DNA from 4 places in the Halobacillus sp. B23F22_5 genome. Region 4 is predicted to be linked to each of the others. Evidence: riboswitches for the same ligand, from Rfam matches in the RefSeq annotation. Region 4 holds a riboswitch; each other region holds the start of a gene.
The links. Region 4 has a riboswitch for S-adenosylmethionine ahead of msrA (peptide-methionine (S)-S-oxide reductase MsrA). Riboswitches for the same ligand answer to the same signal wherever they lie in the genome.
Positions count from the first base shown of each region.

Region 1: it holds a riboswitch for S-adenosylmethionine, as region 4 does, so the genes downstream of both, metC (cystathionine beta-lyase) here and msrA (peptide-methionine (S)-S-oxide reductase MsrA) in region 4, are expected to answer to the same signal.
Region 2: it holds a riboswitch for S-adenosylmethionine, as region 4 does, so the genes downstream of both, ACGTN9_RS00960 (5-methyltetrahydropteroyltriglutamate--homocysteine S-methyltransferase) here and msrA (peptide-methionine (S)-S-oxide reductase MsrA) in region 4, are expected to answer to the same signal.
Region 3: it holds a riboswitch for S-adenosylmethionine, as region 4 does, so the genes downstream of both, ACGTN9_RS19540 (sodium:solute symporter family protein) here and msrA (peptide-methionine (S)-S-oxide reductase MsrA) in region 4, are expected to answer to the same signal.

Region 1 covers NZ_JBIEKI010000005.1:198,927-202,039, forward strand. Annotated here, with positions in the region: gene purU (formyltetrahydrofolate deformylase) at 1-114, opposite strand, end outside; gene ACGTN9_RS09715 (YkvA family protein) at 359-835, opposite strand; SAM riboswitch class I at 1,009-1,119, shown strand; gene metC (cystathionine beta-lyase) at 1,206-2,387, shown strand; gene ACGTN9_RS09725 (bifunctional homocysteine S-methyltransferase/methylenetetrahydrofolate reductase) at 2,391-3,113, shown strand, end outside.
Region 2 covers NZ_JBIEKI010000001.1:191,873-194,985, forward strand. Annotated here, with positions in the region: gene eutH (ethanolamine utilization protein EutH) at 1-1,035, opposite strand, end outside; gene ACGTN9_RS00955 (aspartyl-phosphate phosphatase Spo0E family protein) at 1,284-1,466, opposite strand; SAM riboswitch class I at 1,631-1,735, shown strand; gene ACGTN9_RS00960 (5-methyltetrahydropteroyltriglutamate--homocysteine S-methyltransferase) at 1,906-3,018, shown strand; gene ACGTN9_RS00965 (PRK06851 family protein) at 3,077-3,113, opposite strand, start outside.
Region 3 covers NZ_JBIEKI010000023.1:25,671-28,783, reverse strand. Annotated here, with positions in the region: gene ACGTN9_RS19545 (dicarboxylate/amino acid:cation symporter) at 1-1,124, opposite strand, end outside; SAM riboswitch class I at 1,311-1,427, shown strand; gene ACGTN9_RS19540 (sodium:solute symporter family protein) at 1,589-3,113, shown strand, end outside.
Region 4 covers NZ_JBIEKI010000005.1:29,759-32,871, forward strand. Annotated here, with positions in the region: gene ACGTN9_RS08825 (AIM24 family protein) at 99-797, opposite strand; gene msrA (peptide-methionine (S)-S-oxide reductase MsrA) at 872-1,345, opposite strand; SAM riboswitch class I at 1,561-1,675, opposite strand; gene ACGTN9_RS08835 (Na+/H+ antiporter NhaC family protein) at 1,827-3,113, shown strand, end outside.

The sequences.
Region 1 (3,113 bases), 170 kb from region 4:
ATTAGAAACAGCCGCTACGATCCCAGGCTGGTCCGGACAGCAGATCAGAAGTCGTCCTTTATCTTTATTTGCTTCTTGAAATTTTCGTAAGTGTTGGTGTGTTGTTTCAGCCATAATAATCCCCTTTACATGTATTACTGTTAGTTTAGTCTTTATCTTATCGCTCTATCCTATAACAAAATATTTGCTGACAGCAAATCAAAATCCCCTCGCTTTGGAGGGGATTTTGATTTGGCCGATCCTACCCCTGTTTAATAGAGGACAGGAGTGATTTTTAATGCTGCATTTCACTTATATTAGCGGCTTTCTGGATATATTTGCGACTTCCAGCATTTTATTTGAGACTGCCCCTAAGAACTTATTGAGCCTGCGAATGATCTTCTCCTTCTTCATCATTGGACTCATCCATCATAAACCTTTCATCAATATTCGCTTTACTGAAGTTTTTGCCGAAATACTTCACCATACTGGCATGTGCCTGCGCCTTGATCGGCTCATCGATATGGGAAACGACACTGTAAATAGCATAAATGATAGCAAGGCTATCATCCGCAAAACCGACGACCGGAATGAAGTCAGGAATAACATCAGCAGGAAAAATTAAATAACCAAGTGCTCCTGCTATCGTAAGCTTGTCTTTCTTTGGTGTATTCGGGCTCTTGAATGTGTAATACAAGAGAAAACTATAGTAAGCGATCTTGGAGCCCAGCAATAATGCATAGCGACCCATTTTGGCAAAAAATTTGTTTTCGGAAAAATATTTACGCCCGGTTTCTACTGCTTTGGCGGGATTGAAATTCTTCAGTTTTTTATTATAATTTTTTTCTTCACTCATCATTTGATTCTCCTTTTCAATAAAAGTGCTTCATTTATTTTACCTTCCCCGATTACATCGTTGTCAATCATTCTCTTCTACTAGAAAATTCGAAAAATTCTCTTCTCCCCCCTTGTAAAATTTATCGCTTTAGTGTAAGTTAGTGAGAACCAATTAAATACTAACTCGATTATTTCTTATCTAGAGAGGCAGAGGGACTGGCCCGTTGAAGCCTCAGCAACCACTGGTGATACCAGAAAGGTGCTAATTCCAGCAAGTTGTGCCAACAACTTGGAAGATAAGAAGAGGAACTTATCATTACAAAGTCTTCTTCTTATGGGAAGGCTTTTTTTATATTTACCCATGATTTTTCAACGAGGAGGAATTATAAATGACCGATCATTCGTATTCTTTTCAGACACGCGTGCTTCATGGAAATCATAAGTTTGACCCGACTACGGGCGGAGTAAGCGTGCCAATCCAGCAGGCGTCCACTTTTCATCAAGCAGACTTTGACAATCCGGGAAAATATGATTATAGCCGCTCCGGAAATCCAACAAGAGAAGCATTGGAAGAAGAGATTGCCAGACTCGAAGGCGGCAATCAAGGGCTTGCGTTCGCCTCCGGCATGGCTGCCATTTCCACCTCGTTCATGATGTTGTCCAAAAACGACCATGTGGTCATTACAGAAGACGTCTACGGGGGCACATTCCGGCTGGTCCACGATGTCCTGCACCGCTTCGGAATCGAGCATACTTTCGTCGATATGACGGATCTGCATGCGGTAGCTACAGCCATTCAGCCGAATACTAAAGTAGTGTACATCGAAACACCTGCTAACCCTCTCTTAAACATAACTGATATCAGCGCTGTCGCTAAGCTCGCAAAAGCGCACCGCTGCTACACGTTTGTAGATAATACATTTATGACCCCAGCCTTGCAGCGGCCGCTAGAACTTGGTGCCGACCTGGTGCTGCACAGTGCCACTAAATTCATTGCTGGGCATAGTGATGTCGTGGCCGGTCTTGCAGTTACGAACCACCCGGAGATAGCCGAACAGCTCCCGTATTTGCAGAATGCGTTCGGATCGATTCTTGGCCCGCATGACTCCTGGCTCGTTTTACGCGGATTGAAGACACTCGACTGCCGTTTGAAACAGTCCACCGAATCAGCAATAAAAATTACACAGTACCTGGCCGACCATCCGCTGATCGAGGAAGTGTATCACCCAAGCCTTAGTACTCATCCCGGCTATTCGACCCATAACTATCAAGCAGACGGTCCTGGTGCTGTCCTTTCGTTCCGACTGAAAGATGAAGCGGCCGTTAGACAATTTTCTAAACACGTAGAAATTCCGGTATTTGCCGTAAGTCTAGGTGCTGTAGAATCCATACTTTCTTACCCGGCGAAAATGTCCCATGCCTCCATGCCTGAACAGGAAAGGCTGAAACGCGGCATCACCGACGGACTGCTGCGTCTATCCGTCGGTCTCGAAAAAGCCGAAGATATCATCAAAGATTTTGACCAGGCATTGCAACAAACCACCAAGCTGGAAGTCGAACTAGGAGGATAACGAATGAGATTAGATCAAGCACTTCAGGAAAAAACATTAATTGGAGACGGCGCAATGGGGACCCTGCTCTATTCTTACGGGGTCGACCGCTGTTTCGAAGAAATGAACTTATCCCATGCCAAAGAAGTACGGAATGTGCACAAAGCTTATGTCCGTGCCGGCGCAGATGTCATTCAGACAAACACATATGGGGCTAATTATATTAAACTATCCCGCTATGGGCTGGAAGATCACGTCAAAGCCATCAATACTGCTGCCGTTCAGCTGGCAAAAGAGGCTGCCGGTGAAGACACTTATGTGGTAGGCACCATCGGCGGTATCCGGGATATTCAAAAAGAAATCCCAACAATGGAAGAATTGAAACGCAGTTTCCGTGAGCAGCTCTATTGCCTGTTGATGAAGGATATAGACGGACTTATTTTCGAAACCTTCTATGACCTGGAAGAGCTGACGACGGTTTTAGAAATTGCTAGGCAGGAAACCGATCTTCCATTGATTACGCAAGTATCGATGCATGAGCCCGGCGTCATGCAGAATGGCATGCCGCTTGCGGATGCGCTTCAACTGTTGGAACAAAAAGGTGCTGACGTTGTCGGTGTCAACTGCCGGCTTGGCCCTTATCATATGATTCAATCATTGGAAGACGTTCCATTACCTGAAAAAGCAGTGCTTTCCGCATATCCGAATGCCAGTCTGCCAGATTACGAGGATGGAAGATTGATTTAT
Region 2 (3,113 bases), on a different contig from region 4:
GCTGAATCCGCTGACGAGTTTTCCGACAATCATGGCGAAAACCATCTCCTGATTGACTCCGGCGACAAATCCTAAATGTCCACCGAACACAAACGCTCCACTGACTGCAAACGCAACGTTAATGACTTTTCCTCTCGGTTCCATCTCCTTCAGCAAGGCAAGCATCGGAATATTATGCGCCAGCGATGCGATCAGGCCAGTTGTAGAGGTTTCACTGATACGCAGCCAGCCGCCGATTTTAGATAAATATTTATCAAATACACGGGAGATGAACGCGACCATCGGAAAGGCGCCAGCAAGGAATATAGCGAGCCTGGCAACAATTTGAATCCCTTCATCGAGTGGGGTCAAATTGGGAATGACAACGAATCCGGTCAACGTTTCCACCGCAATCGCGGTGAGCCCGATGATCGCTAAGCTTTCCACACCTTTGCCGAACCAGGAAAACCCAGTAATCATCATCGAAGGCTTTTTCCATAACCCGATAGCAATTACAATAGAAAAAATAATTGTAGGTACCAGGTTTATGAGAATAATACCAGTATCCAGTCCCGCCACCATGGCTCCTGAAAAAGCACCGACCGGAACCGTGATCAGCCCGAGTAGAATGCCTTTGGCGAAGTAGGGATGGTCCTGTTTTTCTATGATTCCGAGCGCGACAGGAATGGTGAACACGATCGTAGGGCCCATCATCGTGCCAAGGAATACCCAGGCGAACAGTTCGGCATCCGGGTGCTGTGACATTTCGGTTGCGAGCGAGTAGCCGCCCATATCGATGGCCAGAATTGTGTTCGCAAAGGTGGCTGGATCGGCCCCAATCAGTCCGTAGACCGGAGCGATGACAGGGGTCAGGAATGTTGCTATCACCGGTGCCAGGGAAATGATACCGACCATGGCAAGTGTGAGGGAGCCCATGGCCATGAACCCTTCCGTGAAACGATCGCCAAACCCGAACCGGTTACCCAATATTTTATCGATAGCTCCTACACAGAGGAACCCGATTACGATTAGTATGATAATGTCGTTGATTCCCATCTGCCCTCTGCCCTTTCGTTTCAAGTTAATTCCTATCATAGTAGAGGAGTGGGCAGAATAGAAGCTTTAAGTGCAAGAATCTGGCTTGTCAGTTTCCAGCGCCGAGTTTTTCAGGCTGGAGATAAGGTGATTAATAGAATATTGGAAGCTTACTGGTGACGAGGGGTCACCTTTGGTGGGTAGTACATGGTTTGCTTCATAGCTGTAAAACCAGCTTGAAATTACGAAGGTAATCTTTGGGAAAGCACTCACTCAAAAGTAAGCTCTTTTGATTTCTTGAACTTGTTGGTGTAAAGGTTGTATTCATTCAATAGTTCATCTAAGTATTGAGATATTTTTACAATTTCAGGATAGTGGTGATCCGTTATATACAGGTGGTACAATTTTTCTCGTTGTTCTTCAATTTTTTGTTCCAGTTCGCCTTTTTTCATCTTTATTCCCTCCATTTCGTTACATAATTCGATAGAAAAAGTTTCCAAGTGGGGGTGGAAAAAACTTCAAATTGAAGCATCAGAAAAAATTTTTTCCGGCTTTATTTTTTTCTTTACAGCTGATATGATTACTAGCATACTACTTTCTGAAAATTGTATATAGTTTCTTATCGAGAGAGGTCGAGGGTATGGCCCGGTGACACCTCAGCAACCTGTATGATTACAAGGTGCTAATTCCTGCAAGTTGAAAAAAACTTGAAAGATAAGAAGTGGCGAATTCAATTACAAAGTCTCTTCTTATTGGAAGAGGCTTTTATTTTTTATACTTTAAGTAAGTTTACCTTTGTTAAAGGATTAAAGTATAAGAAAAAACGAAGGCTTTCGCCATAAATACCTGGTGACAAGCCCAACTTTTTCTAAGCAGAGGAGAGGATCAGAAATGGCAGAAACAAAAACAATAAGAGCACCATTCCGCGGGGACCATGTCGGGAGTTTCCTCCGGCCGGAGCGGCTGAAGAAAGCACGCCAGCAAAGAGAAAAAGGGGAAATCTCTGCAGAAGAATTAACGAGAATAGAAGATGAAGAGATTATCAAACTTGTAGAAAAGCAAAAGGAAGCCGGCCTGCAATCCATCACAGATGGAGATTTCCGCCGTGCCTGGTGGCATTTTGATTTTCTCGAAAATTTAGAGGGAGTCGAAGGGTACGAGCCAGCGTCAGGCATCCAGTTCAAAGGGGTGGAAACCAAGCCCCATTCTGTCCGTGTCATTGACAAAGTCGATTTCAGCGACAGGCACCCGATGATCGAGCATTATAAATTTCTCCATTCACTCGTAGGGGAGGAACATACCCCGAAGTTCACGATTCCAAGCCCGAACATGTTGTTTTTCCGTGGGGATATTAACAAAGAAATCTATGAAAATGAAGACGAGCTGCTGAAGGATTTGACGAAAGCCTATCAAAAAGCAATCCAGGCATTTTATGATGCCGGCTGCCGCTACCTTCAGCTGGATGACACATCCTGGGCAGTGTTTTTCTCGGAAGAAGGCCAAAAGATGATTCGTGACCGTGGCCAGGAGCCAGATAAATTAAGGCAGCTATTTGTCCAGGCCATCAATACTTCTATTGCTGACAAGCCCGATGACCTCACTATTACAATGCACATTTGCCGTGGGAATTTCCGCTCCACCTATACAGCATCAGGAGGGTATGACGCTGTTTCCGAGACATTATTCAGTGAACTGAATGTCGATGGATTGTTCCTCGAGTATGATGACGATCGCTCAGGCGGATTCGAGCCGCTCCGTTATGTGAAGCGTGGTGACCTCCGTGTGGTACTTGGATTGATTACGTCTAAAACCGGCGAGCTCGAAGACAAAGACCGCATCAAAGCACGTATTGCGGAAGCGAGGGAGTATGTACCGTTAGACCAGCTGTGTCTCAGCCCGCAATGCGGCTTCGCATCCACCGAGGAAGGCAATATTCTTTCGGAAGCGGAGCAATGGGCGAAAATCAGGCATGTTATCGAAATCGCCGACGAAGTGTGGAATTAACTAGAAAAGCCAGCCACTCAGGATAGTGGCTGGCTTTTTGGTTTGGATAAAAAGGCAATCAGGCCTTCTGTGAGGCGTCAATTTCGGCGTTCAGC
Region 3 (3,113 bases), on a different contig from region 4:
CCTGCAATCAGGGCTACAATTTCCAGCGGCAAGTTGAATAGAGTGAGCACGGCTGCCAATGTCACCAGTCCGGCGGCTGGAATTCCAGCTGTCCCGATCGATAGCAGCGTCCCTACTACTACAATGGTGAGAAAGTCCATGACTGATAAATCCAGGCCAGTGATATTGGCGGCAAATACAATTGAGACTCCCATCCGCAGTGCCCCGCCGTCTGAGTTGAATACGGCTCCGATCGGCAAGGAAAAATTAGCTGTCCGCTCGGAAATACCGGCTTTTTTTGCCGATTCGATCGCAACAGGCAGGGAAGCTATGCTGCTGGATGTAAAGAAAGCGGTAAAATACGCTTCTTTCGTCTGTTTAAAAAAGTCCTTGATACTGATTTTTGCATACTTGAGAAAAGCAGTGTAGATGAAAAGCCACAGTAGAACCACCCCGAGATAAAATACCCCGGTAAACGCCAGTAGCGATTGGAAAGTCTGCCAACCCTGGCTCCCGAAGGAAGAAGCACTAATGGCGAATATTCCAATAGGAGCATATAGAAGAATTCCTTTTAATAGTAAAAAGAATAACTCATTGGCAGCAGAAAAGAATCGGTGCAGTGTCTCTCCCGAATCACGCAAGTCGACTTTATCGGCGTAGCGCATCCTGGCCATCCCCAATCCGATGATGACGGCTAAGAAAAGAATGCCCATCAGCTCCCCGGATGCGAAAACCTGGAAGATATTGTCCGGTACAATATTCAATAATACGTCCGAAAAACCTGGGGTTTCCGGCTTTTCTACCTGGGCATCAGGTAATGAAAGCTGGGAACCTGGATTGATCCATAGCGCAAGAGCTACACCGATGACTACTGCTGCGCCTGTCGTCAGCCCGTAGTAGATAAGCAGTTTCCCGCCCAGGCGACCTAAATGTTTTGGCTTCATCTGATTGATGGCCAGGACGACGGTCAGGAAAATGACTGGAATTGCAATCAAGCTTAATAGGTTGATAAGTATCGTACCGAGCGGTTTCAGTACTTCCGCCTGCTGTCCGAAGATGATACCAACAGCAATACCAAGCAGAAAACCAATTGTCATTTTTAGAATGAATGAAGAATGTTTGTATGTATGCCAGATTTTTTGCATGATTGAACCTCACTTTCATGTAGATAGTTAAAGTATAACAGGAAGTGAGTGGCACGATTAGGAGATTAGCATTATTTTTGATAATGTAAGTGTTTTCATTGTAAGAATAGAGAAAAAAGTCAGAAAATATATTGACATTCATCCGAGCATCTTGTAGGGTAGAATTTAACTTAATTACGGAAAACATCCTTATCGCGAGCAGGGGAGGAAATTGGTCCCGTGAACCTGCAGCAACCTGTTATTTTCTTTGGGGAAATAATAAGGTGCTACGTCCAACAGACGCTGTTGTCTGAAAGATGAGGAAGAGAAAAAACCTCTTCCTCCGGGAGAGGTTTTTTCTATATTAAAACGGAGGTTTTCTTAGTATCAAGGGGATATTTATTGGTTTTAAACTTACTAAACTGATAAATATAATCAACTTTGCAACAGGCACGAAGGTAACATATTTTTAAGGAGGCAAAAGAATGACAACAGTAGGATATTGGTTTATCGGTTTTGCTTTGGCCTATACGTTCTTTTTAATTTTTATGAGCCAGCTTGGAATGAGGCGGGCGAAAGATGGCAATGGATTTTTCGTAGGAGGGCGCGGGTTCAATACCCTGTTCGTTACGGTATGCATCACGGGATTGTTCTCCGGTTCGTCGTACATAGCGGTTCTGGAGCTCAGCTATCTGACAGGGGTGTCGGCCATCTGGTATGGCGTGGCGGAAACAGTGCATGTCTTGATTATCGCCCTTGTTTTGATTGCACCATTCCGAAAACGGGCACTGGTGACAATCTCTGGTCTGCTTGGGGACCGTTACGGTGAAAAAGTCCGAGGACTTGCCGGAGCGATTACAGCTTTCACATTCCCGATGTGGTCAGTGGCTACTGCGCTGGCGTTTGCATCCGCGTTGTCTGTTTTTACAGGTATATCGCTGGTATTATCCGTAGCTTTAACTGCTTTATTACTATTTGTTTATCTGCAATTCGGCGGCATGTGGTCTGTCGGTTTTACACAATTGAGCAACGTCGTGGTGTTTTTCATGATGCTTGCGATCGGGACTTACGCATTTTTTATCAATCCAGGGATCGATGGCATTCAGACATTGTTTCAGGAAAGACCCGAGTACGCGTCATGGAGTGCAGCCGGCCTGCAGACGATCCTGGCCTGGTTCGGGACATTCCTTTTCAATGTCATTCTTGCCCAGGCAGCATTCCAGATGGCATTGTCCTGTAAAACCCCGGAACAGGGGCGCCGAGGTTTAATTTACGCTTCGCTGCTCGGCATTCCGTTGATAATTGGTGCTGTTTTATTCGGACTGGCGGCCGCTCAGGTAGTGCCTGGGGAAACACGCGGACTGGTGGCAGTTCCGCTTTACTTGATGGAAACACTACCGGCACCGTTAGTCGGTCTGTTTTTCCTCGGATTTTGGGCAGCAGCACTCAGTTGGGGAGCGCCTTGCCAATTCTCCGGAGCCACCAGCCTCGGCCGTGATGTCGGAAAAGCTTTGAATCCTAAAGCAAATGAACTGCAGCTGATCAAGTATACCAAATGGTCCTTGTTGTTGTTGACTGGGTTAATGATCGTATTCGCCCTGCTGCGTTCCGAACAATCAGCGTGGTGGAATGTTTTTGCTTGGGTAACGCGGAATTCGGCGACATTTGCCCCGGTTGTTGCGGCAATATTCTGGCCGGTTGTTACGAAGCGGGCTGCCTTGGTCTCGTTGTTCACCGGCTCGGCATCAGGCCTGCTTTGGTATCATCTCAGCGGCTGGGCAATCAACGACTTTTTCATGAATACGCATCCAGTATGGATCGGGATGGGTATCAACATCATCACCATTGTGTTAGTCAGCCTGATCGACAACTCTGGCAACTGGGTATGGAAAGCATCGTTTAACAGCGTAGGGTTTTATTCCCTGCTCACTGCTGTCGGACTGGCCATCGTTTTCTTCAGCTCGTTTGACTTTTTACTTGCAAAAGGATTGGCCGGTATGGTCGGTTTGC
Region 4 (3,113 bases):
GGAAATTTTTTTGTAAACTTAACAATATCTTCGAATTTATGACAAAAACCGCAAAAAATACTCTATCGCCTGTAGAATTCAGCGATAGAGTTTGGTTCTTAACTGTTTTTATTGTTAGAGTAATAAACTTCTTCGAAAGGCTGGACGATTACAAAGCCTTCACCAGCGAATCTCATTTGAATCGATTCGCCGCTGCCTCTCCCCAAAAACGTCTTCAGCGTAATATCCGTCTGGAATTCCGGTTGCAAATGCCCCGACCAGGCAACCGTTGCATTTGGATCTGTGATGACCGGCTGGTCAGGCGTAACAAGCAGCGTGAGCGGTTCATAGTGAGAGGTAATTGCAACTCTCCCACTTCCCTGCAAAGTGATATTGAAAAGGCCGCCAGACATCATGCCTGCTACTTTTTTCATCAATTGGATATCCCACTCGATACCTGGCTCGAATGCGAGCAAATCATTCCCATTGACGGTGATGGCTTCATTATCCAAGTCTAAAATGGTAATTTTCTTACCTTGATCGGCAAGGTATAACCTCCCGTTCCCTTTCGCTTTCATCAAGGAACTGCCTTCTGAGGTAAAGGCTTTCTTCAACATCTTTCCTACCCCATGCTCCAAAATCCCTTCCCGTTCAAACTTGATTTCTCCCTGATAAGAAATCATCGCCCCCATTTTCGCCCATACATCTCCGGCAAGATTGACTTCGAGTAAACGAGGTGTTTCCAATTCGAAGTATTCATTTTCCGATTCATCCTGTTTCGTTTCCCTGATGAATGATGAGATAGAGTACTTACTCATTTCCGATCGCCTCCTATGGATAATACTTACGCCTTTAGCAATAAAAAGTTTCAAAAAAAAATCGTGTGATTGACTCACACGATTCCGCAAGAAGCAGTTCCATTCTTTTGTAAGTATTTTTGATGGTACTCTTCGGCTTCATAAAAAGGTCCTGCTTCTACAATTTCTGTAACAATTTCCGTTCGGAAAACACCCTTTTGGTTCCATTCGCTCAGCTTTTGCTCCGCTGCCTGCAGTTGCGTTTCATCAGTATAAAAAATAATAGAACGATATTGAGAACCGATGTCTTCTCCCTGACGATTACGTGTCGTCGGATTATGACATTCAAAAAATGCATCAATAAGCGACTCATAAGATATTTTTTCAGGATCGAAATCGACCTTCACTGATTCTGCATGGCCGGTTTTGCCTGTTTTCACTAATTCATAAGAAGGGCTTTCGACGTTGCCACCGCTGTATCCTACTCTTGTCTGTTCTACTCCATTTATTCTTTCAAACCATGCTTCTACTCCCCAAAAACATCCTGCTGCAAAAATTGCCGTTGCCATCACTCATCGCTTCCTTTCCACTCACGTAACTTCTTTCGCAAGAGATTGACGAGGCTTTATACGTTTAGAAAAACTCGGCTTCACGCCAAGTCTTATGGCGAAAGCCTAAGTGTTTCTTATACTTTAATCCTTTAACTAAAGTTAAATTTTCTTAAAGTACAAAAAGATCCCTCTCTTATCCAAAAGAAAGGGATCCGTACGTTTATGCATACGTCCTCTCATCTTTCAGGATCATTCATCCTGCAGGAATTGGCACCGTTCGAATCATGTGTTTGATCCGATGGTTGCCGGGCATCAAAGGGCCAGTCCCTCCGCCTCTCTGGATAAGAAGTTAACGATAGTATTTAAATTTGTAATTCTTATCTTACAATAAATTCTATGCCGAAGTAAAGGGATAAAAACCATTTTTTTCGAATACTTTACTTTATTTTTCCACAACCTATATGGAGCATGTTTAGGGAAAAGGGAAAGAGGTGTACATATGGGTTGGCTGTCGGTAATACCATTTATTGCGGTTGTCATTGCTGCTATTTGGACGAAACAAGTTGTGCCCAGTCTATTATTCGCTGTAGTGGTTGCTGGTTATCTGGCAGAGCCTGACTGGCTTGGCGGGATGACCACTTCTTTGGGTTTTATCATCCAAGGCTTACAGGATGAAAACAATTTAAAAATCATCATCTTTCTTTATGCTTTCTCATCGTTGATCGGTTTGATCAAATTCGCTGGCGGCATCAAAGGGTTCGTCCGGGCTGCAACAGAAAAAGTCAATACCAAACGTGGCGCATTCATGCTCACATGGTTATCCTCTCTCGGCACTTTCAGCGCACCCAGCTTTCGTATCGTAACGATAGCCCCAGTAATGAAAGCTATGAGAAAAAAACTGCCGATGACAAAACAGGAACTGGGATTCGTCATTGAAACGACCGCTTCTCCTCTGGTAGTCCTAATACCTGTAGCTACTGCTTTTGTAGGCTATATGAGCTCGGTCATTGAAATGTCGCTGCATCAGGCAGGTGCAAAAGGTGACCCTTATATGCTTTATTTACAGAGCATCCCTTTTAATTTCTTCGCTTTCGCTATGCTTATCATCGGCTTTTATCTGAGTTTTTTTCATCGTAATAAAAAGTCAGCAACCTGCGCGGAAGATGGCACAAATGAAACCGCTGACGATGATGATCAGTGGGAAGACTGCCACCCTGCTGTTGCTAAAGATTTACCAAACCGGCCCTGGACACTAATCTTGCCTCTTTTCACCGTCATCCTCCTGACTTTCTTCCTTATGTATGTGTTGGGGTTGAAAAAAGATAAAGAAGGGCTTCAGGCGTTAATCAATGCCAACGTGCTCGATGCGATGGTGTTGGCAGTAGTATTGACCGTAGTATTCTTGATGGTTTATCTAAAAATCGTCAACCAGCCCCTGAGGCAAATGATGAAGACGGTGATCAATGAAGGTAACGAAATGATGGGGGTCATCGTCCTTCTTGCCATGGTATGGGGGCTGAGTAAAGGATCAGAGGAATTGAAGTTTGCTGATACGGTTTCTTCATCGTTTGAATGGATACCGCCCGGTTACGTCGCCGTTGTATTATTTGTAGTAGGGTGCGGGTTGTCCTATTTCATCGGCTCTTCATGGGGGACATGGGGCATACTAATGCCAGTCGGCTTGTCCATTGCCGTCACTGCGGGCAGCTCCCTGCCTATCGTTATCGGAGCTGTATTCGCAAGTGGTACATTCGGGGCTTTTGCTTCTCCTTTAAGCGATGACACA